One region of the Desulfovibrio sp. JC022 genome, then DNA from elsewhere that is predicted to be linked to it. Evidence: riboswitches for the same ligand, from Rfam matches in the RefSeq annotation. Region 1 holds a riboswitch; each other region holds the start of a gene.
The links. A riboswitch is a leader RNA that binds a small molecule or an ion and turns the genes downstream of it on or off. The one in region 1 is predicted to bind cobalamin.
Positions count from the first base shown of each region.

Region 2: linked by a shared signal. The riboswitch ahead of FMS18_RS03265 (sirohydrochlorin cobaltochelatase) and the one ahead of FMS18_RS06330 (ribonucleoside triphosphate reductase) in region 1 are both predicted to bind cobalamin.
Region 3: linked by a shared signal. The riboswitch ahead of FMS18_RS00930 (ribonucleoside-diphosphate reductase) and the one ahead of FMS18_RS06330 (ribonucleoside triphosphate reductase) in region 1 are both predicted to bind cobalamin.
Region 4: linked by a shared signal. The riboswitch ahead of metE (5-methyltetrahydropteroyltriglutamate--homocysteine S-methyltransferase) and the one ahead of FMS18_RS06330 (ribonucleoside triphosphate reductase) in region 1 are both predicted to bind cobalamin.

Region 1 is NZ_VOPZ01000003.1:250,405-258,143, reverse strand. Features, by position in the region: gene nhaB (sodium/proton antiporter NhaB) at 1-235, shown strand, start outside; gene FMS18_RS06345 (DMT family transporter) at 375-1,277, opposite strand; gene FMS18_RS06340 (methyl-accepting chemotaxis protein) at 1,418-3,730, opposite strand; gene FMS18_RS06335 (hypothetical protein) at 3,937-4,167, opposite strand; gene FMS18_RS06330 (ribonucleoside triphosphate reductase) at 4,323-6,383, opposite strand; cobalamin riboswitch at 6,607-6,765, opposite strand; gene FMS18_RS06325 (methyl-accepting chemotaxis protein) at 7,031-7,739, opposite strand, start outside.
Region 2 is NZ_VOPZ01000002.1:58,912-66,650, reverse strand. Features, by position in the region: gene trmFO (methylenetetrahydrofolate--tRNA-(uracil(54)-C(5))-methyltransferase (FADH(2)-oxidizing) TrmFO) at 1-774, shown strand, start outside; gene FMS18_RS03270 (MATE family efflux transporter) at 777-2,108, shown strand; cobalamin riboswitch at 2,182-2,385, shown strand; gene FMS18_RS03265 (sirohydrochlorin cobaltochelatase) at 2,488-3,390, shown strand; gene FMS18_RS03260 (iron ABC transporter permease) at 3,409-4,473, shown strand; gene FMS18_RS03255 (ABC transporter ATP-binding protein) at 4,470-5,246, shown strand; gene FMS18_RS03250 (ABC transporter substrate-binding protein) at 5,164-6,114, shown strand; gene cobI (precorrin-2 C(20)-methyltransferase) at 6,115-6,822, shown strand; gene FMS18_RS03240 (aminotransferase class IV) at 6,884-7,739, opposite strand, start outside.
Region 3 is NZ_VOPZ01000001.1:223,885-231,623, forward strand. Features, by position in the region: gene FMS18_RS00915 (hypothetical protein) at 1-505, opposite strand, end outside; gene FMS18_RS00920 (hypothetical protein) at 520-1,233, opposite strand; gene FMS18_RS00925 (alpha/beta hydrolase) at 1,380-2,327, opposite strand; gene FMS18_RS00930 (ribonucleoside-diphosphate reductase) at 2,518-5,202, opposite strand; cobalamin riboswitch at 5,491-5,625, opposite strand; tRNA gene FMS18_RS00935 (tRNA-Leu) at 5,778-5,864, opposite strand; gene FMS18_RS00940 (citrate synthase) at 6,077-7,366, opposite strand.
Region 4 is NZ_VOPZ01000001.1:204,579-212,317, reverse strand. Features, by position in the region: gene FMS18_RS00870 (hypothetical protein) at 45-704, shown strand; gene FMS18_RS00865 (methylenetetrahydrofolate reductase) at 802-1,683, opposite strand; gene metE (5-methyltetrahydropteroyltriglutamate--homocysteine S-methyltransferase) at 1,749-4,022, opposite strand; cobalamin riboswitch at 4,087-4,277, opposite strand; gene FMS18_RS00855 (DUF4136 domain-containing protein) at 4,421-4,993, opposite strand; gene FMS18_RS00850 (diguanylate cyclase) at 5,152-6,441, opposite strand; gene FMS18_RS00845 (pilus assembly protein PilZ) at 6,720-7,067, shown strand; gene FMS18_RS00840 (glycosyltransferase) at 7,125-7,739, shown strand, end outside.

The DNA of each region.
Region 1 (7,739 bases):
CCAGAACGGCGTTATCGGCCGTGAACAGTTCGACCTGCTCGCAGTTGCAATCAACACCGGAACAAACATTCCCAGTGTTGCAACTCCTAACGGTCAGGCTGCATTCCTGTTCCTGCTGACCTCCGCCATTGCTCCGCTTATCAGGCTCTCATACGGCCAGATGGTTAAGATGGCCTTCCCCTACACTATCACCATGTCCATCACCGGCCTCGCCGCGACCTGGTACTTCCTGTAGGATCAGCTACATAGCTTAAATGCAAAAGCCCCCGCTGTGGTTACACAGCGGGGGCTTTATTTTGATGCGCTATCGCACTTTAAATTAATCGCATTTCGCCTCCGGCGGCCAAAGGAGCTAAGCCCCTTTGAAATCCCTATCAGGCTTCGCCGCTTTGTTTCTCTTGGCTTACTCTGGATTTTCTTTTCAGCAATTGCAGATTAGGCATGATAATGCCCAGCAGGATAAGTGCCATCCCGGCAATCTGGACCGGGGCGATATGTTCCCCCAGTATAAATGCAGCCAGCAGAACTGTCGTAACAGGTTCAATGGTGGAAAAGATTGCGGCATTGGCGCTTCCGATGGCATCTACCGCCCTATAAAGAAGACTTATCGCCAAAGCTGTCGGGAGAATCCCCAGTCCCACGGCAATCAGCCAGCCCTGAGCATCCAATGAAAAAATCTTTAACGGCGAAGACAGCAGGCTGAAAACAATCGCCATACACAAAATAACATAAGGCACGATGACTTTCGCCTCATCATCTTTTGTAAAAATCTGGATCACGGTCAAGTAAATGGAAAAACAGAACATACAGCCGAGGGCATAGAAAATCCCCTGCATATCAAGCTGTCGCGCAAAAGCATTGTAAAAAACCAGTCCGCTTCCGGCAATAATCAATCCCAAAGCCGCAAAAACAGCCCGGCCCGGCCTGAGTTTAAAAAAAACAATCGCAATGAGCGTGGTCATGAGCGGATAGAAATAATAAATAAGAGAAGTCGTTGAAGCCGGAATATGTTTCAAGGCCATGATGAAAAGCCATGACTGGAGCGGATAAATCAATATCCCGAGAACCGCTGCTTTTACGAGCACTCTGGGCCGGACCTTAAGCAGCTTAGGGCTGGTTATTCCCAGCCAGACAAAAAGAGCCACCGCGCCGATAGTAAATCGGTATTGTATCAATTCCAGAGGTTCCAGGCCCGTGGCCAGCCCGAGCTTAAAAAAAATCGCAAGTGTTCCCAGACCGATTGCCGATAATACTGAATAAATCAATCCCTTGCCCATCACTTCTCTCCTGAAAGTTTTATAACGGACAGAGACTATACGTGCGCCCCTGAAAAAACAACGCATTAGCAGAATACGGGATAAAAAAGGCTGTCCGCGAACGGACAGCCCTTAACAATTAATTGTAACTATGAACTATGCTATCCCTGCATACGGGCAATGATCCCATCAAGCTCCTTAGCCAGTTCGGACATACGGCTAACCGCTTCGGCTGATTCATTCATGGCCTGCGCCGTTTCACTGGCAATGGTGTTGATCTGTCCGGTGGAACGGCTGATCTCCTCACTCGCCGCAGACTGCTCTTCCGAAGCAGTGGCAATGGAACGAACCTGATCTGCGGTCTCGGAAACCTTCTCCACGATTTCTTTGAGGATATCGCCGGACTGGTTGACCAACTCGGTCACCTCACCGATAGCCTTGGTAGATTTCTCGGTATTGGTAATGTTGGTCTTGGCGCTATCCTGAATACGGCTGATGTATTCACCGACCTCGCTGGTAGCGTTCATGGTGGATTCAGCCAGCTTGCGAACTTCATCGGCAACCACGGCGAACCCGCGTCCGGCATCCCCGGCTCGGGCGGCCTCAATGGCGGCATTAAGCGCCAGCAGGTTGGTCTGATCCGCAATATCGCTGATCACGCCCATGATGTTGCCGATGCCGTCGGCCTGCTTACCGAGATCAGCCATATCTTTCTGCATCTGATCGGACTGAACACGAATCTGGGTAATGGTCTCAACTGCCTGTTCCACTTTCTGCTCCCCTTCCCCGGCTTTCTGCTGGGACGCATCAGCAAGTTCAGCAGCAGTGGAGGCATTGCGGGCAACTTCGAACACAGTAGAATTCATCTCATCCATGGCAGTGGCAGCTTCGCTGGCCATTACCGATTGTTCTTCAGCACCTCGGCTGGACTGCTCCACCTGTGCGGACAGGGCCTCGGAAAACCCGGAAACCTGATTGGAAACCTCGGTGGCACTGGCAGCAGCCTCGGAGATCATAATATTGTTTTCTTCGATCTTGCGCTGCTGCTCGCGGATTTCGGTCATATCAATCCAGATAGTCACCGAGCCAAGCATATTCTTATCCATATCATAGAAAGGAGTGGTGGAAATCATGATACTTTTCAGGTTTCCCTTCACAGTGGTATATTCGACTTCCTGCTGAATCTGATGCTCTTCTTCAATTGCCTGCTGAGACAAAGTCTTGCGGCCTCTTTCATTGTAGAAAAATTCTCCGGGATCCATTCCAATTGCCTGTTCAGGACCGGTACTGGTTTCAATAAGCTCACAAATCTGGGAGTTTGCCCAAAGGATGTCATCGTTAGGGCCGACAATTGAGCAAGGCAGGACCAGCCCCTTCAGCACGCCTTCGGAAAAGCCGAGCTTGTTTTTCAGCTCCGCGACCATGAAGTCGATATTCTCGGAAAGGTCCTTAAGTTCGCAGACATATTTTCCATTAAGCTCAGCCTTGAAATTACCATGGGCAATCTCGCTGGTAAAGTCGCGGATAGTAGCCATAGGCCCGGTGACCTGTTTGCGGATGGTAAACACAATTACGCCAACAAGCAGGAGAACCATCAGGGTTCCCATGACAATAAGTATATTTCGCTCTTCAATTGCAGCACGGGTCAGGTCCGAAACATAGGCGGACATACAAACCACCCAGCCGGTGGAAGGTACAACCTGAAAGGACTGAATCTTGGCTCTTCCTTCCCACTCATATTCGGTCTTACCCTTGGGGGCAGCAAGACTGTCTTTTACAAACTGATGACTGGAAATATCTTTTAAAATGAGATCCTGATTTACCTTATGAGCAATGATGCGCCCTTTATTATCCAGCATGTAGGCATATCCATCTTCACCGATGGAAATATCGCCGATCATCTCCATAGAATATTTCTGCCAGTCAACAGAATAAAAGAACCCGCCAAGAAGCTGGCCTTGTTCATTACGGACAGGCACAGCCATGACCACGATAAAACGATCATCCAGCACAGACTTTAGAACCTCGGAAACCGCAAAATTACTACCGTTCAAAATTTTCTGCACATATTTGCGGGAACGAAGATCAGCACCGGCAGCTGACTGCCCGTTTGATTTAAGCCCGAACACAATATTTCCATCCAGACCGAAAGCAGCCAATGTAGCAAGTTTGCTATTGTTCCCCATCTTCTGCCGGAGATGCTTTATTATTCTTGCCCTGGCAGCCTCATCAGTGAATGCATTTTGGAGATCCGCACTGCTGGCATAATCAGCAAGATCACTTTTGGACAGTTCCAAAAACTGACCAACCTCATTTACAATTTTATTGTTCAGCACTCCCATATTCTGCTCCTGAATACTCAGAACCGCAGAATTGGTCATTGAACTCACAACAACGACAAAAGCAATAACCGAGATAGAGACTATCGCGGTTATCAAAATTGAAAGACCGGTATTAATGCTTTTGAAATTCATTCCAAACCCCTTATTATTGACAATTAAACATGCGCCATTCATATTTATTAAGGGAGACTACAGAGAGCTTATCTAAATTATATTATTTTTCGCTATATGGCATAAATTTATAATTGCCTGTCATTAAAGCTTATTTTTAAACTTGTCTCAAAAAAAAAGCCCCCGCACTGAATCAACAGTGCGAGGGCCTACTTTTAAAGGTATCTTTATTTTGACTTATTGTAATCTTCCAACAGTCCGGTCATTTTATTAAGCAGTTCGCCTCGCTCTTGAGCTACTTTTTTCCACTTCTTCTTCTCGCTCTTCAAGGCTTCTACTGTGTGCAGCAAATCCTGAATGGTATTTGCAGGATAGCCGTGCTTGGCATAACTTCCCTTGCGAAGCTCCTCATCATTTCTCTGGCGCAGAGCGCGTAACTGGCTGGCTGATAATATCATACTCATATGCTGTTAATGGTTCCGGTCAGTACACAAATTACATCCTGAAAACAGCTAACGCAAGCAATTACAAAATAATATAAATGCTGCCTAACAAAAAGTCCGGAGAAATGAATCCCCGGACTTTATATTTCAGTCTATGTTGCTGAACAAAACTAGCCGCAAGTGCATGAATTGTAGCTGTACTCAGTTCTTTCGCGGTACTCTTCCTGCTTACCCTTGTTCCAGCGGTTTACCGGACGGTAGTAACCCACAATGCGGGTATATACCTCGGCATCCTTACCGCATTCAGGGCATTCAAAATGCTCACCGTAAAGATAGCCGTGATCTTCGCAGACCGAAAAGGTCGGAGTTACCGAGATGTAAGGAATCTTGGTATTAGTCATGGCTTTAATGATGAAGTTCTTGAGCGCGGTGGTATCGGGAATAGCCTCACCGAGGAAGGAATGGAATACTGTTCCGCCATTGTACAGGGTCTGCAAATCGTTCTGGTGTTCAAGGGCGTAGACAACGTCCTCGGTAGAACCAACCGGCAACAAGGTGGAGTTGGTGTAGTACGGGGTACCTTCACCGGAAGTGTAAATATCGGCATAAAGATTCTTATCGATCTTAGCCAGACGGTAGCAGGTACCTTCACCCGGAGTAGCTTCAAGGTTGAAGAGGTTTCCGGTTTCTTCCTGAAATTCCACGGTCAGGTCGCGCAGGTGATGCAGAACCCTCTGCATGAGACGTGAACCGGAAGGGGTATCAATACCTTTGCCCAGCAGGTTATGGCAGGCTTCGTTACCGCCGATGAGTCCGATGGTGGAGAAGTGGCCTTTGAAGCCGTTCTTCAAGTAGCGCTGGGAGAAGGGGAACATGCCGCTCTCAAAGTTGGCGGAAACCAGCTTGCGCTTGTACTCAAGGGAGTCCTTGGCCTGAGTCGCGTACTCGGTGATCAGGTCGAGGAAATCTTCCTCACCCTGTGCGAGGTAAGCCAGTTTGGGCAGGTTCAAGGTAACAACACCGATGGAACCGGTCAGGTCCCCGGCACCGAACAAACCACCGGTTTTCTTGCGGATCTCACGCAGGTCCATCTGCAAACGGCAGCACATGGAACGCACGTCCTCGGGATTGAGGTCGGAGTTGATAAAGTTCTGGAAATAAGGCGCGCCGTATTTGGCGGTCATCTGCAAGAGCAGCTCGCCCACTTCACTTTCCCACGGAAAATCCGGGGTAACGTTATATGTAGGAATGGGGAAAGAAAAGATGCGGCCATCGGAGTCACCTTCAAGCATGACTTCAACAAAGGCGCGGTTGATCATCTCCATTTCTTCTTGGTACTCACCGTAAGTGGTGTCCTGAAATTCTCCGCCGATGATAACGGGTTCGGTAGCAATATGCTTAGGCGGAACCATATCAAAGGTGAAGTTGGTGAACGGACTCTGTCCGCCCCAACGGGAGGTGGTGTTCAGGTTGAAGATCAATTTCTGCACAATCTGCTTCACACGGTCATAATCCAGACCGTCGTGACGGATGAAGGGAGCGAGGTAGGTATCAACGTTGTTGAAAGCCTGCGCACCGGCCCATTCGTTCTGAAGAGTGCCGAGGAAGTTGACCATCTGTCCGGTTACGGAATCAAAATGACGTGCCGGACCGGAAGAACAACGGCCCTTGAGACCGAAACCGTCCAGCAGCAGATCACGCAGGGACCAACCGGCGCAGTATCCGGCAAGGCCGAAGGAAAGGTCATGAATATGGAAATAGCCGTGCTCGTGGGCCAGCCTGATTTCTTCGGGATATTTTTCAAGGCAGTAACGGGCCTGAACAGCTCCGGACATGTGCAGCATCAGTCCCTGAAAGGAATGGCCCATGTTGGAATTTTCATTTACACGCCAGTCGGAACGGTCAAGGTAACTTTCAATGGTTCCGGCGATATCGAGGTAAGTTTCATCCTGGCGGCGCAGTTCGCGACGTTTTTCGCGGTAAATTATATAACGTTCGGCAACAGAGTAAAGACGGTTCTCCATGAGAACCAGCTGAACCATATCCTGAACCATTTCCTGTTCGGGCACATCGACTTCAGCGAGCTTATGCTCAACTTTACGTCCGAGACGCTTACTCAGCAGAGGATCTTTGATTCCGCTGGCTTTGAGAGCTTTAAAAATTGCTTCTGAGATACGCTCAGTGGACCATGATTCGAGACAACCGTCACGTTTGAGAATTTGTTTGGGCATTTAATTACCTGATTAAAAATTTGTCCGCACACATCACCGTCCACGCCGAAAAAAGAACGCAGAAAAGGAAGCAACCTCCCCAGATTGCAAGCCCACGGCTCAGCCGTGTCTTATGGTGGTGTGCATTAGGTGCAGGGGCCCGGAAGGCTCATCCCGCAGGACTTTTGAAACCGGAAGAATGTCAGAAACAAACTTTCGGTCGGTTTGATTCGACCTGCCATAAAGGACAGGCAATGCTTCAGGTCGGAGTGCTGGCTCGGGATACGCACAAAAATGCTTCCCTGACAGCGGCAGAACCGCCCCGGATTCAAACCGGGTTCCCGACTGGTCCGTTTTTGATGCTCAGAAAGCAGAAACGGATTCCTGAAGTGCTGACGACTGAAAGCAGTCTAACAGACTAGAAAATACGGTCAAGACTCTCTAGACTTTTTCTTATACAACACCCTGTCAGCCCTTGGGGTGCTTGGCATAACTCGTGTTGAACAGCAGTTTTCCACAATTGTTCGTTTGGTGTTCAAAACATCTTAAGGCCCTGATTTAGAGACAAAATCCTTTAGCCGTTTTCGAATAATTTCAGCCGGACGAATTAGTCCGGCTGAAATTATTTTTAACCTGAAAACAAAAACACTTTTTATCTGAGATAAAGATCAAGAAGCTCGGGACTCTTCGCGCAATCCGTCAATCAATGAACGCAACTCCATAGCTAGAATAGAAAGATCCTTTGCTGAATCGTTGGATTTTTCCATGGATTTGGTGGTCAATTCTGCCATCTGGTTAATATTCCTGGATGAAGAATTAATCTGGTCCGATGACACGGACTGTTCTTCCGCAGCAGCAGAAATATTCCGGACCTGTCCGGTAACCCCATTCACGAGGCTGACAATCTCCTCAAGAGCATCCCCGGCCTGTTCCGCCAACCGGGTACTGTCCAGCACAGACGTCGCAGCCTCTTCCATGCTCTGCACATTGGCGTGGGAACTTTCCTGAATAGCCTCAACCACGAGGCCCACATCCTTGGTGGCGTCCATGGTCTTTTCTGCCAATTTTCGTACTTCATCGGCTACCACTGCAAAGCCGCGCCCGGCATCCCCGGCACGGGCAGCCTCAATAGCCGCATTAAGGGCCAGCAAATTTGTCTGATCCGCAATATCACTGACCACAGACATGATCCGGCCAATATCTTCAACCCTGACATTCATCTGGTTAAGACTATCCTTCAACCGGTCACTCTGCTCCTTGACACTGAAAATGGAATTAATCGCTTCCCCGGTCATTTCCGCACCCCTATTGGCGGTACTCATGGCTTCCCCCGCGCCCACAACGGCATCAGAGCAACTGCGGGCCACGTCCTGAATG
Region 2 (7,739 bases), on a different contig from region 1:
GGCTCCCGCTACAAGCCTGAAGATGACGACTACCTGAACTGTCCTATGAACGAGGAACAGTACGCCGAATTTATCAAGGAGCTTAAGGAAGGGGAACGCGTTGTGCCCCGCGAGTTCGAAAAAGAAATTCATTTCGAAGGCTGTCTGCCCATTGAGGAAATGGCAGACCGTGGCGAGAAAACTCTGTCATTCGGACCGCTCAAGCCTGTAGGTCTCATTGATCCGCGCACAGAAGAACAGGCACACGCCGTGGTTCAGTTGCGTGCTGAAAACAAAGACAAAACCGCCTTTAACCTCGTAGGTTTCCAGACCAAGCTTAAGTACCCTGAGCAAAAACGTATTTTTCGCATGATTCCCGGCCTTGAAGATGTGGAATTTCTGCGCATGGGGTCTATCCATCGCAACACCTATGTAAACGCTCCTGAAGTGTTGGACGAAAAACTGGCCCTCAAGGCTGATTCGCGTATTCATCTTGCCGGACAGATTACCGGTGTGGAAGGCTATCTTGAATCCGCAGCCTGCGGTCTCTGGGTAGGACGCATGCTTGCAGAGCAGGCCAAAGGCAATGAACTTCCCGCACCGCCGCCGGAAACCTCCATGGGCGCATTGCTCGGGCATTTGCGCGAAAAGAAAAAGAATTTCCAACCCTCCAACGTCCAGTTCGGACTCATGCCTGCATTGAATAAGCGCGCACCTAAACGGGTTCGTAAAGAACTCTACGGCAAACGTGCTATGGAATTATTTGAAGCTTGGTTTGAAGAGAATATTAAATAGTAATGACTCAAAAACATCCCTTTGAAATTAAACCGAACCGGACATTGCTTACTTTGGCAATTCCGGTTCTTTTTTCTATGGTCGCCGAGCCTTTGACCGGGCTGGTGGATACTGCATTTGTTGCCAAACTCGGCCCGGAAGCGCTGGCCTCGCTTGGTATCGGGACCATTGTATTCTCGTCTGTCTTTTGGATTTTTGGATTTCTGGGCATCGGCACCCAGACTGAAGTTTCGCATGCCTTGGGTAAGGACGATCTTGAACGGGCTTCGTCCCTTGGCTGGATGGCTGCGGGCATTTCCGCTGTGCTGGGATTGGCTTTGATTGTTTTTGTCTATCCATTTCTAAGCAGTATTGCGGTGATGATGGGCGGAGAAGGTGCTGTTCGCAATCTGGCAGTAGATTACATGAGCTACCGTTTGCTGGGTGGACCGGCTGTATTGATTGTTCTTGCCTGCTTTGGGTCTTTGCGCGGTTATCAGGATATGCGCTCCCCGCTGTGGATTGCGGTGGGCATGAATGTGATCAACGTCGTGCTGGACTGGTGCCTTGTTTTCGGTAAGGGACCGTTTCCCGTTATGGGGGTGGGCGGTGCTGCTCTGGCAAGTTCCATTAGTCAATGGATTGGTGCGGTTTGGGCGGTGCTGGTTGTTCGTAAACATTATGGATTTAATACCGGATTCAGCTTTGCTGACGCACGCAGGCTTTTTGTTATCGGCGGTGATATGTTTGTGCGTACCGGGTGCGTCTGTATGTTTTTGCTGCTCTGTACCCGTTTTGCTACTAAAGCCGGGGCGGAATCCGGTGCGGCGCATCAGGCTATCCGCCAGTTTTTTGTTTTTCTGGCTCTTTTTCTAGATGCTTTTGCTATCAGCGGACAGTCGCTGGTGGGCTATTTTGTGGGCCGTGCCGATCGTGTGACCGCGCGTAAAGTCGCGGCACTGGTCTGTAAATGGAGCTTCGCCACCGGGGTTGTGCTGACCATCGGTATGTATCTGGGACAGCAGCCTGTGGTCTGGTTGCTGGTACCGGAAGAATCCGCCATGGTTTTCGGACCTGCATGGCTGGCAGTCACTTTCTTGCAGCCCATCAACGCGCTCTCCTTCGCTACCGACGGAATCCATCTTGGAACCGGTGATTACCGCTATCTGCGGAATGCCATGCTCATTGCGGTTCTTACAAGTGTCGGACTCCTTTATGTGGTAGATTGGTTTCATCCGCAGCATATGTTGTTCTGGATCTGGGTTGTTGCCGGGATTTGGACCAGCCTGCGTGCATTGTTGGGTATGATCCGTATTTGGCCCGGAATCGGGGACGGGCCGTTGGCCGCGCGTTAACAGGGCTAAAATTATCAGACAGCTAAGATAGTGTATATCAGCCGTCTGCATTGACAATGCGAGTGAACAATCATATCTAGCTTTTGCCTGAGGTGCTCTCACGAGCTTAATAGGGAACCCCGTTAAAGTCGGGGACGGACCCGCCGCCGTGAGTCCTGCAAGGTTTCATCCCGTGTGACCGGAATAATTCCGGTTCCGTGTGCCACTGAATTAATTTTCGGGAAGGCCGGGTGGAATAGGACGAGTCGGAAGACCTGCCCGGGTGCAAATCACGATCATTCTGACGGTTAACGGGGCTTTTACCTGTCAGAAATTGCTGCGCATGCACTCGCGTGTGTGGTTTACCTTTTTTTAAGCCCCCCAATTTGAGGAGACTGTTATGCAGTGCCGTTTTGGGGACAAATTCAAGTTCATCCCCGCATTTATTCTGGTTTGTTTTCTGCTGATCCCTTCATTTGCCATGGCCGGACATGGTGAAGGAAAGTCTGTAAAAAAAGGTATTATGCTGTCCGCTTTCGGTTCCAGCATGGTTGAAACCAAACCTGCGTTTGATGCAATCGACAAGGCCGTGAAAAAGGCTTTTCCCGGTGTACCTGTTCGTTGGTCCTATTCTTCCGCTATCATCAGAAATATTCTGGCAAAAGAAGGCCGTGCTGTGGATTCCCCGGTTATGGCTATGACCAAGATGATGGATGAAGGTTTCACCCATGTTGCAGTGCAGTCCCTGCACACCATCCCCGGTGAGGAATTTGAGGGCATCAGTGACACCGTAAAAAGGTTTGAAGGTATGCCCAAAGGCATGAGCAAAGTTACCGTAGGCAAGCCGCTTCTTTATTCCGACAAAGATATGCAGCGCACTGTGAAGGCCATTATCGCCAACATACCCAAGGACCGTAAGGCCAAGGATGCTGTTGTACTTATGGGTCACGGAACCCACCACGCCGCTAATATCTACTATCCCGCTTCTCAGGATTACTTTTCCAAGGTTGATTCCAATATTTTCGTTGGTACAGTTGAAGGCGCACCTTCCCTTGATGACGTTAAAGTTCTGCTCAAAAAGAGCAAAGCCAAGAAAGTCTACCTCATGCCTTACATGTCTGTTGCAGGTGACCATGCCCGTAACGATATGGCAGGAGATGAGGCTGATTCATGGAAATCCGAGCTGTCCAAGCTGGGTTACAAGTGTGTTCCCGTGCTTAAGGGAACCGCTGAATTTCCGCAGGTTTTGGACATCTGGGTTGATCACCTCAAGGTTGCTTTCAAGCACCTTGGCGACCATTAATTAAACCGGGCGGTGATGATGGAATTTTCAGGTAACAGAAGGGCGCAGGCAGTCATTGTACTGTCATTGCTCGTGCCGATTTCCATTTTCGCCGCCTGTCTTTTCGGGGCTTATCCTACTGAATCTGCTCAGGTCTTGGCGGCCTTTAAGACTGCTTTGGGTTTGGGTGCAGATAAAGTTGATTCAGCACTTTCTTTTATCATTATCGATCTGCGACTCAGCCGGGTTTGTCTATCATTTTTGGTGGGAATGTCGCTTGCTGTTGCCGGGACTGTTTATCAGGGCATCCTGCGCAACCCTTTGGCTGATCCGTTTACTCTTGGAGTTAGCAGCGGGGCGGCTTTCGGGGCCAGTCTGGCGATTTTTTCCGGCTCGACTATGCTCGGCGCGGAGCTTTGGTCCAGATTCGGGAACCTGTTTCTGCCGCTGGCTGCCCTTGCCGGGGCAATGGCTGCGCTTGGCGCAGTGCTCATGCTGGGCAGGATCGGCGGAAGATTACGTCGGGAAACCATGGTCCTTGCCGGGATTGTGGTGGCTACATTTCTTTCCGCGCTCATTTCCCTGCTCAAGTCCCTTGATGAGGAGTCCGTAACTTCCATAGTTTTTTGGATTATGGGCAGCTTTCAGGGGCGGGGCTGGTCACATTTGCAGCTTTTTATGCCGTACTTTATCGCCGGAATGATTCCGCTGATATACTACTCACGCGAACTGGATATTCTTTCTCTCGGTGAAACACAGGCCCGTCATTTGGGCATGGATGTTTCTCGTGTTCGTATGGCACTGCTTATCGGTTCCGGGCTGTTGACCGGGGCGGCGGTGGCTGTTTCCGGGATTATAGGATTTGTGGGATTGATTGTTCCACATCTGGTGCGCATGTTTCAGGGTGCAGAACACAGGCCGCTTTTGCTTTCATCTTCCCTGCTGGGAGGATTGCTGTTGGTCTGGTCTGATGTCATTGCCCGGTCATTGCTTTCCGGTGGTGAGGAGCTTCCGGTGGGCGTGGTCACTGCGTTACTTGGCGGTCCGTTTTTCTGCATTGTGTTACGCTCCGGTTTTAATGGAAGTAGCGGGGCCGGCTCATGATTAAAATTACGGACTTGAAAGCCGGATACGCAGGGCGTGAAGTCCTGCATGGGCTGAATCTCGAGTTCCCCGCAGGGTCCATGACCGCCATACTCGGTCCCAACGGTAGCGGTAAGACAACTCTTGTCTCATCAATTTCCGGTGTCCTCCCCCCTTTGGGAGGGTGTATTGAGATTGACGGTAGCACGGTTGATTCATACCGTCCTCGCGAACTTGCCGGGATTATGGCTGTGCTTCCGCAACGGGTGGACCCCGCTTTCGGGCTGACTGTGAAATCCATGGTCATGATGGGCCGTTACGCGCATGGGTCCGGCTTTTTCGGTTATGACGGAGAGGATGAACGGATTTGTACCGAGGCCATCGAAAGAGTCGGTATAAGCCACCTGACAGAGCGTTCGGTTGCCGAGCTTTCCGGTGGTGAGTTTCAGAGAGTGCTTATGGCTCGCACTGTGGCCCAGCAAGCCCGGTTGATGGTGCTTGATGAAGCTTCTTCCGGTGTTGATGTTGCCGGGAAGATAGAGCTTTTTGATCTCCTGAAAAACATGAACCGCCATGGGGCGACCATTGTCTGCGTGATCCATGATCTCAATTTGGCGGCCCTTTATTTTGATCGGCTGGTCTTTCTTTCTCAGGGAAGAGTCATGCTGGATGGTTCACCTGCTGATGTAATTACAGAGGAAAATATTTCAAATGTTTATGAAACATCTGTTGCGATTGTGGAGCATCCGAGCCTCCATGTTCCGCAGGTTCTTTTTTCTCCTGCTGCTGATTAGTTTCGCAGGTGTTTTTGCGTCTGGTTTCGTATCTGGGGCGCAGGCCGCGGTTTCCATTACCGATGACTTCGGCAATGAAATAACTTTGCAGGCTCCGGCTAAGCGCATCGTAGCCTTGTACGGATCTTTTAATGAAATTTTGTACGCCATGGATCTCGGAGATCGGCTGGTGGCCCGCACCGCTGCGGATCATTATCCTGAGCAGATAATCAAGCTTCCGTCTATCGGTACTCATATGCGGCCCAATCCGGAACTGATAGTGGCTCTTAAGCCTGATCTTGTTTTGCAGATGGCCGGAAGGTCACAAGCGGCAACAGCTCTTGAACCGCTCAAAACGCGGGGAATTCCGTGTGCCATGTTTCAGGTAGCCTCGTTTGAGGAGATGTTTTCCGTTATTAACAGGCTGGGCGTACTTACCGGGAAGCCGGGGGCAGCGGATAAATTGATCGAGTCAATGGATACGCGGCTTAGTGCGGTGTTGCAGAAATATGTGACATCATCAGTGCTGCCATCCGTGTTTTTTGAAATACGTTATCCCAACCTGCTGGCAGCAGGGCAGGGTTCCATTGTGAATGATATTATCCGTCGGGCCGGGGGATTTAATTGCGTTGGTAACCATAAAAAGATTGTGCGCATGGGCGAAGAAGAGTTGATGCGGCTCAATCCCCAGAATTATGTATACCAAAGCGGACGTATGAATCCGTCTCCGGTCAAGCCCGATGAGCGAAACCATTTCAAGTTGATTGAAGCGGTGCGTGACAAAAGAATTTTAAAGGTGGATGAGTCGGTTTTTTCCCGACCCGGTCCGAGAAATGTGGAAGCTGTTGAGATTCTCGCGGACTTCCTGCTTAATAACAAAGAGAAGTAAATGAGTAATTCCGGAAAAATATATGGAATCGGGGTCGGTCCCGGTGATTCTGATCTGCTGACCGTTAGGGCTGTTCGTGTACTTGAAAAAGTGGACGTGGTTTTTGCCGCTTCTTCCACAAAGAACGAGTATTCCCATTCCCTTGAAATAGCATCCGAATTCGTGCGTGATGATTGCGAAGTAGTCAAGCTTGGCTATCCCATGACCCGCGATAAAGACATTTTAAACGATGCTTGGGAAGAGAACTGTCGCATTGCTTGCCAGCAGTTGGAAGGTGGCAAAACAGCAGCATTTCTGACTCTTGGCGATCCGCTGATTTATTCCACTTTCGGCTACATGATGCAGACCATGAAGCGTCTTTGTCCTGATGTTGAATTTGAGGTTGTGCCCGGCATTACCTCCTATCAGGCCGCAGCTGCAAGATCACAGCAGGTGCTGGTGGAGTCCGGGCAGAATTTGTTGCTCACTTCCGGCGTTGCTGATCCTGAGAAATTTGCAGAGTCTTTGGGAAACGTAGATAACGCAGTGATTTTGAAGGCCTACCGTAATTTTCCTGAATTGCGTGATACTGTAAATGAAATGAATAAGATGGATGTTAAATTCTACACCCGTCTGGGTCTGGATGGCGAGGCTATTTATCTGGACATCAACGAGGTGCCGGAAAAAACGAACTATCTTTCACTTATGCTTTTGACTGCCAAGAAGTAGTTGTTAAATTTGTAAGAAATTTTAAGGGCCGTGAATCCTGCGAGATTCACGGCCCTTAATTTTAGCTTTTAATAATCGGTGTTCCCGTTTCTTCAAGATCCTTTTGCAGCAGCTCGCGCATGCGTTTGCAGATGGGACCGGGGCGGACATCGTGAATGGGCTTTTTGTTGAAGCGCACAACGCCTACAGCATCAATGGATGTGCCGCAGATGATAACTTCTTTTGCCAGCAGGATGTCTTCTTCGGAGATGGCCCGGAAATCCACTTCAATCTCATCTTCGATTAACTGTAGGGCGCGGGCAATGGTTGTTCCGGCCAGCGAGTTGGTGAATTTTGGAGTGTAGAGCTTACCATCAGGGCTTACAATGCAGACATTTTCCGTTGCTCCTTCAGCAAGGAAACTTAGGCTGTCAAAGCAGAAGGGTACATCAAATCCTTCCTCTTTCGCATTGATCTTCATCATTACGTTAGGCAGGTAGTCAATTGATTTGATTGTTGCCAGATAAGGCTGTTTTGCCGGAACTTTGCTCCTGAAAGCGGTTACGCCTTTTTCATACCATGATTCCGGTTTGGGCTCGTGTCTGTAGACTACGACATACAGGGAAGGGACCGGGCATTCATAGGGGCTGATGCCGAAGCCGCCGGCACCACGGCCGAGCATTACGCGGACCATGCCGGAATCTACACCGGACGCTCCGGCTACTTCCAGTATAATGTTGCCAAGTTCATTCCATGAACAGGGCGGTTCCAGGCTGATTGTGCGGGCAGAACGCTTCATGCGGCGCAGGTGTGGTTGAAGCTGATAAAGTTTGCCGTCCACAAATTTCATGCTTTCAAAAACACCATCACCGCGATGGACCAGATGGTCATCCCAAGGCATGAGCATGAGTTTGGGATCGGTGCAGACCAACCCGATT
Region 3 (7,739 bases), on a different contig from region 1:
GGGTTTCAATTGCATCTTTCACGTCCTCTATGTCTGGTAAAGAACTGATGTCTATTTTTGCTTTTTCTTTATATGAAATTTCATATTTTTTTACTATTTGTCTAAGAGTTTCTTCAACTGTTTCTTGAGAATCTGTATTGTCATTACTCAAGAGACTTGCTGCATAATCAGATACAGTAAGACCTTTTTTTCTTAGTTTGTTAAGCAGTAGTTTGAGTGTCTTTGCTAACATCCAATGATAAAATTGTAGGGGGTCGTTTGTATCAACTAGTGAGCTGATATTGAACGTTACAAAAACAGTAATTAGTTTGGTTTCAGATTGTTCAAGCTCTAGTTCAGCCATTCTCATAAGGAATGATTTTCCTGTTCCACGCGAACCTTCAATTATGCATGGTTCAAGAGATTTTAGTGCTGACATTATTTTTTTGTCATTAGAGTTTATTACGGAAAGTTCCAATAATTCAGCAGGTTTTATGCTTTCAGTTCTTAAATGGTATTCAGACATTATTAATCTCCGCTTTAAATATCTTTTGGGCCACCAAATTCTTCGCGAATTGGACCGACAAATGATAGTTCACTATGAATGAAGTCTATAGTATCCAGTTCGTGTTCTGGTAATGACTTTAAGTATCTACAACAAAGAGCGAATAGAATTACTTCTGATACTTCTTCAAGCAGTATAAAATATTTTTCGAAAGATGATTTTTCGTAGTTTATTGTAAAGTTTTCTGCAGTCCATGTTTCACTGTTGCCATGAACATACTCTGATAACTGTCGATAAACTTCTTTGGCTTTGAATCTGTAGTCTTTCATCTTTGGTGAAAGTTTTTTAAAAAAAGCTGTAGCCATTCTAGAAGAAAGCACGCCGTTGTCTGGGTCAATTAGTTTTGACCAGACAATATCACCGCTTTTAGTCCCATTTTTCCATTCAGCATGTTCTAGTTTATTAACAGAAAAATATACAGTCCCAAGGGCTAGCTCAAAGCTGAGCCGGAGTGCAGCAAAAGCTTGACGGTACATTCCAAAAGCTAGGTTGATTGATGAATGTTCAAGTTGAGAGGATACCATGTTCAACATTTCCCTTTCGTCTTGATCTGAAAGATGAGTCGAAAACTCGTTTATCATAGAAGCGATATGGTGAACTCTGCTGAAATAGTCTGTTTTTTCAATTGATTTATGAAAATTGATTTGCAGATTGGAGTTAACTTTATTTAAATATTCTTCGATATCCATAATGGTTATGCTATGTTGAAGTTTGTGTTCGGGGTAATGTATACATCTAGTTCTATTGTTATGCAATGAATAGTTGTTTTTTTGAGTTACAAAAATAAGCCGCGACTCCCATCGCGGCTTTCCAATTTCCTCCAATTCCCCAAACCCTACAAAATCAATTGCTGATTAGCCTTAAATGATCCGGGATTCTTGATCAGCGATATCATGTGCTGAAAAGCAGGACTCTGCATTTCGTCACTGTCCATGAAGTAGGTGTGTCCTTTGAGGTCCAGCTTGTTGTTGAAGCTGTCGCAATTGGCGGCGATTACCTTTTTCTTCAATACTTCATCCCATTCTTCCGGTCCGGTGTGGCCCATGCGCCTGCTGAATACCAAATTTTTTACGTTGGCAGCTTTGCTGGCGGGCATGGCAATATCGTCGTTGGCGTAATAGCAAACGATGTTTCGGGACGCGCTGCAAATGTAGTGGCCTTCTTCGCCCTTGCCGAGGCATTCATTGGGGATGTCGGAGGCCATGAGGAAGGTGTTGGTGAACAGGAAAGGCACATCGGCCCTTGCTATGTTTTTCGCAAAAAAGGGAAGTGATTTCAGCATAACACGTCCGCCCATGGAGTGGGCCATTATGTGTATTCGTTTGCGGCACGGATCTTCCCGGTTAACCATCTGCCATTCCATGAGTTTGCCTATGGCACGGGCAAAGAATTTTCCGCTGAATTCCGCGGACTCCTGATCATCCCAGTAATCTTTTAATACTCCGAAATCATTATCGCAGGGCCAGACCAGAGGCAGCACTTTTACTTTGCTGCATCCCGCTTCATTGAGTTGTTTCTGCATGCGGGCTGTGTTTGGAAAAATATCCTCCCATGGCTGGTTGTTGAAGCCGTGAATGTAGATGAGGAATTCATCGTAACCATGCTCGTCTTTAAGTTCTTTGAACATGGCTCCGCTCTTGAGCAACTCAATGCTGCGGTCTGGACCGGTCTTGCAGAAGGACAGGTCCGGGGAGCAGAGGTTACTCTTTTTAAATTTTTTGTTTTCATCTGATCCGCTTAATACCCTGTTGGTAATGAAATAAATGTTGCTTAAATCAGTCATCCTATCCCCCTTAAAGATTATTTGGATAAGAATATAGATGATGGGTGGTTTTTTGTAAACAGGGTTTTGATTTTATGTCTAGTTGTTTTGTCCGTATTAAATGTAATTCCTCTGTGGATACAAAAAAAGCCGCAACTCCCGTCGCGGCTTTTCCATTTTTCAATCCTGCCGGAAATCCCGGTCCCAATATTTACCCGCAGGTAGTATACCCGCAAGCCTTGCAAATTTTGCAACCGCCTTCGGGGACGTATGCTTTTTGGCTGCATTCGGGACAGCGGTCTCCAAGCCCTTTGGAGACGATGGTCTGATCATCCATATCCAGGGAGATGTATTGGCGCAGGATGCGCGAGATGATCGCAGCCGCGTCAATGATGTTGTAGCTGGAGCGGTCCAGCTGGGTGAGGATGCGGTCAATGGGCATTCCCACGCGCAGCAGCATGCTGGTTAAGCGGGTGATGGTTTCCCAGAGAGAGTATTTTTCCTGAAAAACCTGTTCATTGTAGAACCCGTCTCCGGTCATCCCGGCTTCCTTGGGAAGTTTGACGAATATTTCAATGGGGTTGCCGGAATCATCCAGAGATACGATGATGTACATCTTGGAACCTTTCCACATAACCCGGTGCCGTTCGGCCCTTTCTATGTCGCCGAGTTCCCTTTCGATCAGGGTTGGATTCTGGCCCAGCATGGTCGGATCGGCTTCTTTGGTTTCTTCTTTTTTACTCAATACACCTTTTTTGCAACCGTTGCGGAAGACCGTTACTCCCTTGAGTCCCTGTTTCCAAGATTCAAGGTAGATCTCGAAGATGGTTTCCTTGGGGGTCTCCTCGGAGAGGTTGATGGTCGAAGAAATGGAACTGTCGGTGTACTGCTGGATTGCGGACTGCATGCGGATGCGGTCCATGTAGTCCAGTTCATCGGCCTGCACGTAATTCAGTTTTTCTTTGAGCTGCTGGGCGGTGTATTTTCCGAACAGGTGTTCCTGATTGGTTTCAAGCATCCATTTCAGCGGGGGCATGTGAATAAACTCAAAAACCTTTCCGGCTTCAAGTCTTGTTTCACGGGCGTAGCTGAACAGGAATGCCGGTTCGATTCCTGAAGTGCAGTTGTCGGACATGATGGAAATGGAACCGGAAGGGCCGACAGTGTTAAAGGCTGTGTGGCGCAGGCCGGTTTTGAGTATTTTCTTGCGCAGCTTCTTGGGCAGATCAAGGTTGCTGATGTATGGGCATTCCAGAAAGCGGCTGCGCGCTTCCTTATCTTTCAAGGCTTCAACTTCACCGAATCGCTCGGCAATATCCGCACTGACAGATATCTCAGTGATGGCTTTGTCGCGCATGATTTCTTTGATGAAATCAATGGATTCGTCGCTTCCGTAACGCATGCCCAGCATGGCGAGCATATCGCCCAGTCCTGTGAATTCTATGCCGATGCGTTTACCGTATTTATCAGCATCGCGGTGCTTCTGAAGCGGGTGCTTGTTCTGGTTGAGATCAGACATGGTGTCCATGAAAGACATTGTCCGGGTCAGGTCGTCATGGAAAAGATCGGTGTCGAAACGTGCTTCCTTGGTGTACGGGTTAACCACGTACCGGTACAAAACCATGGCTCCGAGCAAACAGTTGCTCCAGTAGCCGAGTGCCTGCTCGCCGCAGGGATTGGTGGACATGGGCTTGAGACGCAGGGGATCTATGTATGTGCCGGGGGTGTTGCGCTGGGTGGTGTCCTGATAAAGGATTCCCGGATCACCGGATTTCCATGCGGATTCACTGACTTCTTCAAGCAGGTCGCGAGCTTTGACGGTGTCGTATTCTTTAAGCGGAAGTTTCAGTTCCTGCCAGCGGCTGTAATCACCGTCCCAGAGTTCGTTGTAAACGGATTTTACCGGATCGAATATGTCCGATGTTTCGTTGCGTTTTCTGGAAAGGGAAAAGGTCAGGGTTTCGTCGGCAAGGCGAGTGTTCTCATCGTTGACCGGAAGATCCGGTTGTACTTTGACCAGCTGCTTTTTGGGGTCTGTGCCGATGACTTTGTAGATAATTTCAGCCTCAAGACGGTCCCCGACCTGCGGATCAAGGGCCTTGTATACTTCCGGCAGCAGTTGCAGGGTGGATTCATCGCAAATCTTACCGCTGATTTTAAATCTGTCGGGGAAAATAAAAGTCCAGTCCTTATCTTCTTCAACAGCCCGCATGAAGTCATCGGTAACTTTAAGGCTGATGTTGGCACCGAAAACGTCCTGAATTTTACCTGTCAGGGAATCAACTCCGAAAATTTCTTCAGGCTTGCTCTTGCACCAGATGAAACGGCGGGTTTCCGGGTGGCGGATGTCCAGAGAGATCATCAGCGCGCCGCGTCTGCCGTTCTGCCCGATGGTATTGGTCAGCTCACTGAAAAGGGGCATGAAACTTACAGCCCCGGAAGAAGTCACCGCAGCGTTGTTTACCGGATCACCGGAAGGGCGCAGGATGGTGATGTCGATGCCGCTGCCGCCTCTATAGGAATATGTGCGGGCCAGTTTTTTCTGGGCTTCGAAAATTCCTTCAAGGGAATCAGATTCAATCTTGGCCAGATAGCAGTTGCTCAGCGAACATTTCGCATGTTCATTGCCAAGGCCGGAAAGTATGGAACCGGCAGGAATGAAACGCCCGGATTGGAGCATTTCGCAAACCTGTTCATTTTCCTGATTTTCGAAACGGGAATGTTTTAAAAATTCACGGCAGAGTCTGTTTTTAACGTCAGTAAATGAGTGTTCCTGAAGACGTCCTTTGCGGTCGCGTATCTGGTATTTCTTGGAACTGACGGTTTCCTGAAAACGGGTGTGTTCTTCAAGAGCCATTTTCGCTGATTCGCGGGTGATTACAGATTGTTCGGTCATTATGATGAATATCCTATAAAGGGCTTTTTTTGGGCCCTGAGGTCAAAATTAGCTGCTTTTAAAAGCAAGGGCGCATGAGTATTCTTGGATGCTGTGAAATTTACAAAGCAAACCATAGTCTTGAGGCGAATGAAAATTCATAAACGAAAAACATTTGCCGGCAACAATAATCCCATAGTGGGGATAGAATTTTGATTTGTGGTGCAGGAGGCCCAGAAGGCATAACCTGTTTTTTGAAGCCGGAGAGCATGCCTGAAAAGGAGCGTCCGGGAGGTGGTAATTTTCTGCATACAGCAGATAGCTTCAGGCCGGGGTGCTGGCTTTTCCTGTTCCTTAAAAGGACAGGAATCACAGCGGCAGAACCGCCCCGCATTTTAAACGGGTTCCCTTATTTTCAAAAAATCCTGAAGTGAAAAACAACGAGCAAAAGTTTAACAAAACTTCATCTGCGGTCAATAATTTTTAGCTGTTTTTCAGCAGAAAGATCCTTAGCCCAATGGGCAGTAGGGCTGACTTGTTGTCAGGGCCAAGAACACAAAAAAGCCGCAACATTTGTTGCGGCTTTTTCTGAAATATGGTGCCGAAGAGAAGACTCGAACTTCCACGGAGAAACCTCCACTAGACCCTGAACCTAGCGTGTCTACCAATTCCACCACTTCGGCACGGCGAAGAATTGTTTATAAATATCGTGTGTAAATTGCAAGCTTTTTTTTAATTAATTTTGATTTTTTTGAAAATAATTAAAATTTCGAACTGCTCAAAAAAGTATTGCCCGTAATCTCATCCCTTGTACGGGGCGGGATTACGGGCATATCCGGGTAGGTATATCCATCGCTCCGGGGCCGGATAAGCCCAGGACCGATACTGACTAGATTTACTTCCTGAAATCTATAGGTACGTAATTTCTGGGAGTTTCGCCAGTGTAAATCTGGCGCGGGCGATTAATTCTTGCTGCCGGGTTGGTGTAATCTTCGTACCAGTGGGCAATCCAACCGGGCATGCGCCCGATGGCGAACATTACCGGGAACATGGTTACCGGGATTCCCAGTGCGCGCAGAATGATGCCGGAATAGAAGTCCACGTTGGGGTAGAGTTTTCGCTCGGTAAAGTATTCATCGGAAAGAGCGCGTTCTTCCAGCTTCATGGCGATATCCAGCAGTTCATCACTGAAGCCGTGCTGCAAGAGGTCGTGGGTGGCTTTTTTGAGAATTTTTGCGCGCGGGTCAAAGCTTTTGTAAATGCGGTGCCCGAAGCCCATGAGTCGGCACTCTTTCTTTTTGACCTTCTCAATGTACTCATCGATGGTATAGTCGCCGTTCTGGATGGTTTCGAGCATGTCGATGACTGCGGCATTAGCTCCGCCATGCAACCGGCCCCAGAGAGCGCAGATGCCGGATGACACGGAGGCGAAAATGTTCGCCTGAGTGGAGCCGACCATCCTTACAGTGGAGGTGGAGCAGTTCTGCTCGTGGTCCGCGTGGAGCTGGAAGATGAGCGAGAGTGCTTTTACAGCTTCAATGGGCGGATCATACTGTTTGTAGGGGATTGAGAACATCATATGCAGGAAGTTGTGGCAGTAGCTCAGCTCCGGGTCCGGGTATACAAAGGGACGCCCTATGGATTTGCGGTAGGAAAATGCCGCAATGGTGCGCACTTTGGAGATGATTTTGCCCACAGCAAGGAAAAATTCGGACTTGTCGTTGATGTCGTAAAGGTCCGGGTTATGGCTTCCCAGCGCGTTGATTACCGCGGAAAGGATTGCCATCGGCTGGTTGCGGTGGGCAGGGAAACCTTCGAAGTGGTGACGCAGGTCCTCGTGAATAAGTTCCTCGGCGGTGAGCAGGGCGGAGAAGCGGGTCAGGTCTTCCTTAAGGGGCAGTTCACCGAAGATGAGCAGCCATGCTGTTTCAATAAACTTACCGTGTTTGGCAAGATCTTCAATGGGATAACCGCGATAGCGCAGGATTCCTTTTTCGCCATCCACAAAGGTGATGTTGCTGGTGCAGGAGCCGGTATTGCCGTAGCCGGGATCGTAGGTGATGAGGCCGCTCTGCGCTCGGAGTTTAGTGATGTCTACGCCTGTTTCGCCTTCTGTTCCATGGATTACAGGCAGTTCGTATTCTTTGCCGTCATACTTCAAGATCGCGATGTCTTTATCACTCATGTTCTTAACCTCCGGTTAATTGTCTGTGCGCGCTGTATCATGTCTCTGTTTTCGGGCAATAAACCACAGCACTCAAAGGCAAAGCATGCGCACTGGCTTTCCAGTTTTGCGCAGACCTGCTTGATGCCGGGTCTTGCGGTCCGGGTGCAAGGTCTGATGCCTTGCGGAGTTCCGGATATTTAGCGGGCAGAAATGTGATTTCTTTCGGACTGGGCAGGGCTTTAGAACCTGCTGCTCCAGTGTAAATGGTTTTACGGCGACTTGTGGGGAAACAGCGGATGCTTTTTCCCGATGTTGAGAAAGTATTTACTCAAAAACAGCTGAAAAGTCCAGTGGTGGCGGCTGTATAATCTTTCTATAAAGGACGTGCTGT
Region 4 (7,739 bases), on a different contig from region 1:
ATTCAAGTATACTGCACTTCTAACTTAAAAATGGAGATAGCAAGATGAAAAACAACCGTTCCCTTATGATAGCCCTTTCCCTGCTGGCAGTATGCATGCTTTTTCAAACACCGGCAGCTCAGGCATTCAGTCTGAACGACCTGTCTTCCTCCGCTGAAACAGCCAAGAGTGCGGCAGAAGGTGCCAGCCTGCTCGACCGGGCTAAAAATGTTTACAACGGCTTTTACGATTCCACGGAAAACCTCGTTGATGCCCAGACCGCGACCATGAGCCTGCTCAACCCGGACGAAGGCGCAGCCCTGACTTCAAAACTAGGCGACATCGGCTCCGGTTCAGCAATGACCAGACTTGCCAAGCTGGTCGGATTTTCTGAAAGCATGGATTCCGGCACAACTGATTCCTCACTGACTTCAAAATTGACCAAGATAATCACTACTCCCGGAAGTATTGAGAAAGCCCAAAAAGTCTACGGTCATGCCTCCACAGCCTATACTTCCGGCAATGATTCCGTAAGCGAAGCCAAGACCCTGTACACTGAAATCAAGAACTTTATCGCCTCACCTTCAGCCAAGGGACTGAGCGAAACCCTTCTTTCCGGGCTGGGCAGTTACTCTGATAAGATTCTGCCCTTTATCATCGAACACGGGCCGGAGCGGGTAAAGACCGCTGCCCAGATCGCCGATACATTTAAAGGTTTTTTGTAGAAGGGACTAAATCCCCTTGGAATCCCTGTTAGCAAAAATCCCTTCGACCCGATTGGGTTGAAGGGATTTTTTACGTAGCAATGAAACATTGAAAAAGTTAATTAAAATATCCGTCACTCTTCAAGTCAGTAATCAACCTTTCACACATGGCTGCGCGGTTCAAACTGTAAATATGCACTCCGGGTGCGCCCTTATCAAGCAGGTCCGCGATCTGTTTGCGTGCAAAGTCAAAACCGAACTCCATAACAGCCTCATCGCCGCCCTTATCAAAGGCCTTTTCCACTCCGCAATAAAGATCGCCGGGAATGGCTGCACCGCACAGGGACATAATCCGACGCAGGGAACTTAAAGATTGAATGGGCAATACACCGGGGATTACCGGGGTAGTACTGCTGAGTTCCGCCAGCCTGTCCACATAATCGAAGTAGAGCCTGTTATCGAAAAACAACTGGGTCATGGTGAAGTCCGCACCTTTGGCAAGCTTGGAATTGTGGATCTCAATATCCGTGGCAATAGACGGAGACTCCGGATGTCCGCCGGGATATCCGGCCACAGCCATGCCCACTTCGGAAAATTTACCATTCACATACTCCACAAGATCTGAAGCATGCATGAAACGGCTTTGCCCTTCTCCATTGGCGTCTTTCACTCCATCCCCGCCAAGGGCCAGAATATCCGAGACCCCTGCCTCACCAAGACGGCTGACAAATTCATCAATGGACTGCTCGCTGGCACCGACACAAGTCAGATGGGCAAGAATATCAATACCCATATCCTTTTTCAGCCGGGAACATATTTCAAGGGAATTGTCGTGGCTGGTTCCGCCCGCTCCGTAAGTTACTGATGCGAAAAGAGGCTTCAAAGCGGCCAGCCTTGCGGCCCTTTCCATAAACACGGGCCATGTGGATTTATCCTTGGGCGGAAAAAATTCAAAGGAAAAAAATTGTCCAGCCTTATTGATATTCTGTGCCACCTGCATTTAATTCTCCATTTTATCTGCTTGGTTCCCGGACCGCAGGTACGGTCCGGGAAGTTTATTTATCTTTATTGAATCTCACGGCGTACTTTCTTAGCCGCCTGAACCATATTTTTAAGAGCCGGGACAACCTCATCCCATTTGCGGGTCTTGAGTCCGCAATCCGGATTTACCCAAAGCCGTTCTGCGGGAATGACTTCCAGAGCTTTTTCCAGCAGCAGGGCCATATCATCTTCAGCCGGAATTGCCGGACTATGGATATCGTAAACACCGGGACCGACTTCATTGGGATAGCTGAACCGATTGAAGCTACCTAAGAGTTCCATGCGACTGCGACTGGCCTCGATGCTGATGACATCGGCATCAAGGGCGGCAATGGAATCCATGATTTCATCGAATTCGCAGTAACACATGTGGGTATGAATCTGGGTGGCATCCTCAACGCAGGAAGCGGAGAGACGAAAGCACTCCTCTGCCCACTTCAAATATTCTGGTTGTTCTGCCTTACGCAGAGGCAGACCTTCACGCAGGGCGGGTTCGTCAATCTGAATAACTTTAACCCCGCTCTTTTCAAGATCAGCCACCTCATCACGCACGGCCAGTGCGATCTGACGGCAGGTTTCACTGCGGGGCTGGTCATCACGAACAAAACTCCAGCACAGGATGGTTACCGGTCCGGTGAGCATACCCTTGACTTCACGCTCTGAAAGGGAGCGGGCATAATTGATCCAATCCACGGTAATGGGACCGGGACGGGACACATCACCGAAAATCACCGGAGGTTTCACGCAACGGGAACCGTAACTCTGCACCCAGCCGTTGGACGTAAAGCAGTAGCCGTCAAAATTTTCGCCGAAATATTCAACCATGTCGTTGCGTTCAGGTTCACCGTGAACCAGCACATCAAGCCCGATTTCCTCCTGACGACGGATGCAGTCTTCGATGTATCCGTGCATAAAGCTTTCGTAATCAGCCCGCTCAATACGACCGTTCTTAAAACCGCTTCTGGTGGAACGCACTTCCGGAGTCTGGGGAAAAGAACCGATAGTGGTTGTGGGCAAAAGAGGAAAACCGAGCCCGCGCTGAATTTCAGCACGCTTGGTATAAGTGGATTTACGCTGGTAATCTTCAGGTTTTAGTTCAGCCAGTCTCCGGGCAACCTGTAGATTGTTAACCCTCGGACTTTTCTTCCGGGAGCCAAGAATGCCGCGGTTATCAACCAGAAAAGCTTCAACATCCTTACCTGCTGCTGCATCAGCGATGGTCCTGATTTCTACACACTTCTGGCGGGCAAACGCCATCCAAGATTTAATTTCCACGTCCAGCTTTGTTTCCAGCTCAAGATCAAAAGGGACATGCAGAAGTGAACATGAAGGAGCTACCAAGACCCGTTCTTCGCCAAGCACAGTCTTTGCGGACTTCACAGCAGCAACACCCTTATCAAGATCAGCCCGCCAGATATTCCTGCCGTCTACTACACCGAGGGAAAGGCTTAAATTATCCGCCAGATTTACAAGCAGCGGTTCAAGGTCCTGTGAACCGCGTACGAGGTCAACATGCAAAGCATCGACAGGCAAAGAGGTAGCAGTTTCAAGATTATCACCCAGACCTCCAAAATAGGAGGCAACAAGAATTTTGGAATTTAAGGCTGCTTCTTTAAAGGTGCGGTAAACAGGGTTGAAAAGCTTACGCACCGACTCGTCGAGATCGAGGGCCAGAATAGGCTCATCAAATTGAATCCACTCGCATTTGGCGGAGAGCTTCTCAATTAGTTCCACGTAAGCTGGCAGCAGGTTTTCCAACAAATCCAAACGATCAAATTCCTGATCCGCGCACTTACCCAACAGCAAAAAGGTCAATGGTCCGGGCAGGACGGCCTTGATTCTGTGCCCAAGCAAAGCCGCTTCATCAACCTGTTCAAGCAAAGATGTATCGGCAAGAAAAAACTTCTGGTCACTTTTAAATTCAGGCACGAGGTAATGGTAGTTGGTATCAAACCACTTTGTCATTTCCATGGCCGCCACGCCGTTCTCTCCAGCTTCACCACGGGCCATCCTGAAATAATCATCAAGGGAAATTTTGTTTCCTTCCACATTATATCTGCCGGGGATAACACCGAACCTGACTGCATTATCAAGCATGTGGTCATAGTAGGAAAAATCACCTACCGGTATCAGATCAACTCCAGCCTGCTTCTGGTCATCCCAATGCAGTTCACGCAATTTTCTGGAAGTAAGTGCGAGATCATCCGCCCCGGCTTCACCTCTCCAGTATGATTCAAGTTTACGTTTGAGTTCGCGGTTACTGCCCATTCTGGGATAACCTAAAGTGTGCGTCAGCATAATAATTCTCCGTGTTTCAAGTGACCGAGATATTTATCCCTGTTTCACAGACCTGTTCGCGAGGTCCGGCACTCACTCCCGCAGGACGTCTTCTGGCTTCCGGACAGTTTGACGCACAGTATCGATCCTTCCCGTTCTCAAAACAGTGAATCGACACCATCACCCTGAATTATGCCCGGTTACAGCAGCGCGCCTGCGACGGATTTTCACCATCTTCCGTTTCCTGCGGGCGCATACAAATCAAATTCAATATATAAAAATATTGTTATATAGTGATCAAGGAATGCCATTCATCTTCATCGAAGTCAAGTACCCACGAAAATTTTCCACCAGACCAAAAAAGAAGCCCCCGGAGTTGTCCGGGGGCTTCTTTTTTAGCAACTATTTAAAATGATCGTTTATTCGCAATCCCTTACATTCAACTTCTCACGAAACTTTCCATCAACTGCGGGAAATTTCAGCAACGCGCCTTTGACCAGACATTTACCGACAATATCCAGACCTTCACGGTCCTGACTGGTGGCCTTTCCGCGCCAGAGGTATGTTTTCAAACCCTCATCATGGGGAGTCATCAGATAGATCCGCACGGTGTTATCCACACGGGGGGCATCAGCGGTCTTGACCACACCTATTTCAGAGTTGGTCTTGCTGATATAATCGTACTCGTAAGCTTCCCTTTTGTAGGTAACTCCCCTTTCCATGAATGCCTTGGAACCGAAATTAACCACTACCACGAAATCGGGTGAATTCGGGTCATATTTAAAACCCTTGGCTTCCAGTTCCAGCTTGGCAGTATTGAGCAGAATAGCTTCAAGATCCTTCTTGGATTCGCTTTTCTGCTTAAAAGAAAAAGTTTTAAAATCGCTGAAATCAGTGCCCGGAACAGGTTTATTCTCGACATCCATATTAACGTACACGCACCCGGAAAGCATCATTCCGATCAATGCGAAAACAACAAGTAACTTCCTCACCACTTTCTCCTGACTTTATTAGTTACGACCATCCCCTGAAATTCAGGCCGCATTAAATACTTTATTACAACTTCCTATAGCATAATCATTTAACTTTTTTAGCGGCTTTAGCCAAGAGTTAAAACAAATTCAATGGGCGGAATGAGACATTAAAAAAATCAATCATAAAAACAGACCAGATTTCGACCGGACTCCTTTGCGTCGTACAAGGCCATATCCGCCATGCGCAACAACCTGTTCGTATCGAGCCTGCGCGAATTCATGGAGGCTACCCCGATGCTTGCAGTACACTTAATAATCCCAGACTGTATGGAAATTTCACTCGCTGCAAATTTCCGGCACAACCTTTCTCCCACAGCAATACCTCCGGCAAGGTCTGTTCCGGGCAGAAAAACTGCAAACTCTTCCCCGCCCATGCGGGCAAAAACATCATCATCCCTGATCACACTGCGACAGATATCAGCAAAATGACGCAGCACTGCATCCCCAGCCTCATGCCCATGGGCGTCATTTATCTTTTTAAAATTATCAAGATCAACCATCAACATAGACGGACCAGCTGGATTACGTTTATCTCCCTGCATAAACAATTCAACCTGCCGAAAAAATTCCCTGCGATTGTAGGCCCCGGTAAGACTGTCTGTGGTTGCCAGCAACAACAGCCGCTTCTCTTCCGCCTTGCGCTGAGAAATATCATTCACAACCCAAAGCACCCCGCGATTCAAGTCAGCAGGAACATTCACATCCACGGCCTGACCGGACAGAGAACACCACACAAATTTTCCGTCCTTACGCTTCAGCTGATATTCAATATTTACCTGAGCTTTATTTACGAGGGTGTAGTAATATAACTTACCAAATTCATGAAATTTTTCTTCGGTAAGGTGCAGATCAATCATACCCAAGCCGACCATATCAGCAGGCGACTCATAACCCAGAATATCGGCAAGAGCCTGATTTGCCCTTTTCAGGATTCGCCCACCCTTCAAGAACATCATCCCGGCTTTGCTACTTTCAAAAATAATTTTCAACTCATGCAGGGTTTCGCGCAATTCCATTTCAGTTGCTTTCAGATAAGAAATGTCACGTATAGCTGAAATGCGGTAGGTCTTATCCCGAAGCTGCACTGTACGCCCCCGGATTTCAGCAGGAAAAGTAGAACCGTCCTTACGTCTACCCATGACAAAATAAGGCTGCTCGTACCTGCTGGAAATGTTTTCCCGCACCAATTCGCGATACTCTTCAGCTACAAGATCCAACCCGCCCATGCCAATGACTTCATCATGGGTATAGCCCAGAACTTCCAGCACTTCCCTGTTCACAGCCACACAACGCACCTTCTCATCAAACACGCCGATAGCTTCAGAGGAAGAATCCGCCAGCAAGGTCTGTAGCTCCAGCTGCTCTTTCAACTCCGATATATACTTATGAAGCTTCTCTGCTCCCATAATTTTCCCCGTACTCCTGATCTCGCCCTGTTTATAATCAGTCTATGTGTGAAACAACTCAACCGTCAATAACTCATCAAATAGCTAAAACAATGATTTTTCAATAATCCTGCAAATCTTGTATGCAAGACTGATCTAACCCGCCGAGCAGTAAACATTTGAAAAGACGAAACAGAGTAATAAGGTATGATTTAAAATGATAATTCTCAAATAACATAAAAAATAATTCACTTGAATTTTATTGAATCATAGTGTTCTTTCCCCTTGGGGAGGTAAATATGAATACATTATCAGACCGACGCAAACAGACAAGGATAGAGCTGGAATCCATCAACGGTTTTTTTCGGCAATGCGACGTTGCCGCGTCAACAGGTGGAAACCTTGATATAACCATACTCAATATTTCCACGGAAGGAATGAAGTTCATGACCAATTCAAGCTGCGATTCCAATAGGATAAAGCGGGACGACGTTCTTTTTTTCCGGGGTTGCATATTTAATGACAGAATTGGATTTCTCAGCAGCCAGAAGGCCGTCGCTGTCTGGCAGGAAGACACTGTCTTCGGGGTAAAATTTATCCCATCCCTCGATCTTGATGAACCCTCCCTGATCGATATGCTCAAGTAAAAAGCACACCCGAGACCGCCTCTTTCAAATAATAAGATTAATTGGTATCTTCTCTTCGTGAACAAGCAAGAAACCAAAATCATAGCATGGGTCGGAAATACCTTTTTCCGCACCGGAATGGATGAACTGGGCTACAAAACAGTCCACATCCCCATCCAGGGGCAGCAGGTATTCACTTGGCAGGATATTCTGGAAAAGACCGGAACTAAGCCTTATGCCGTGGTCTATGCCGACCGCTCTATCGCTCCGCCCCTTGCAGGCGTGGAAAACTTCCCCTGCCTGACCATTTTTCACTGCATCGATACCCACATCCACAGCTGGTACCCCTTTTACGCCCAAGGATTCGATATCTGTCTGGTCAGCCTGAAGGATCATCTGGACCGTTTTGCTCCCCGTTTAAAGGAATCACGGCTGCTCTGGTTTCCGCCCATTGTCATGGACCATCATGTTCCATCCGAAACACAAAAAGAATGGGACCTGCTCTTTGTAGGTAATGTCAGCGCGGAATTGACCCCGGAAAGAAAAATTTTTCTCGATAAAGTAGCTGAACATGTGCCCGGTCTGCACATTACTAAAGGCGATTTCAGCAAACTTTTTCCCAGAGCAAAAGTAGTGCTCAACATTGCCGAACGCGGCGACCTCAATTTCCGGGTATTTGAAGCCCTCGCCTGC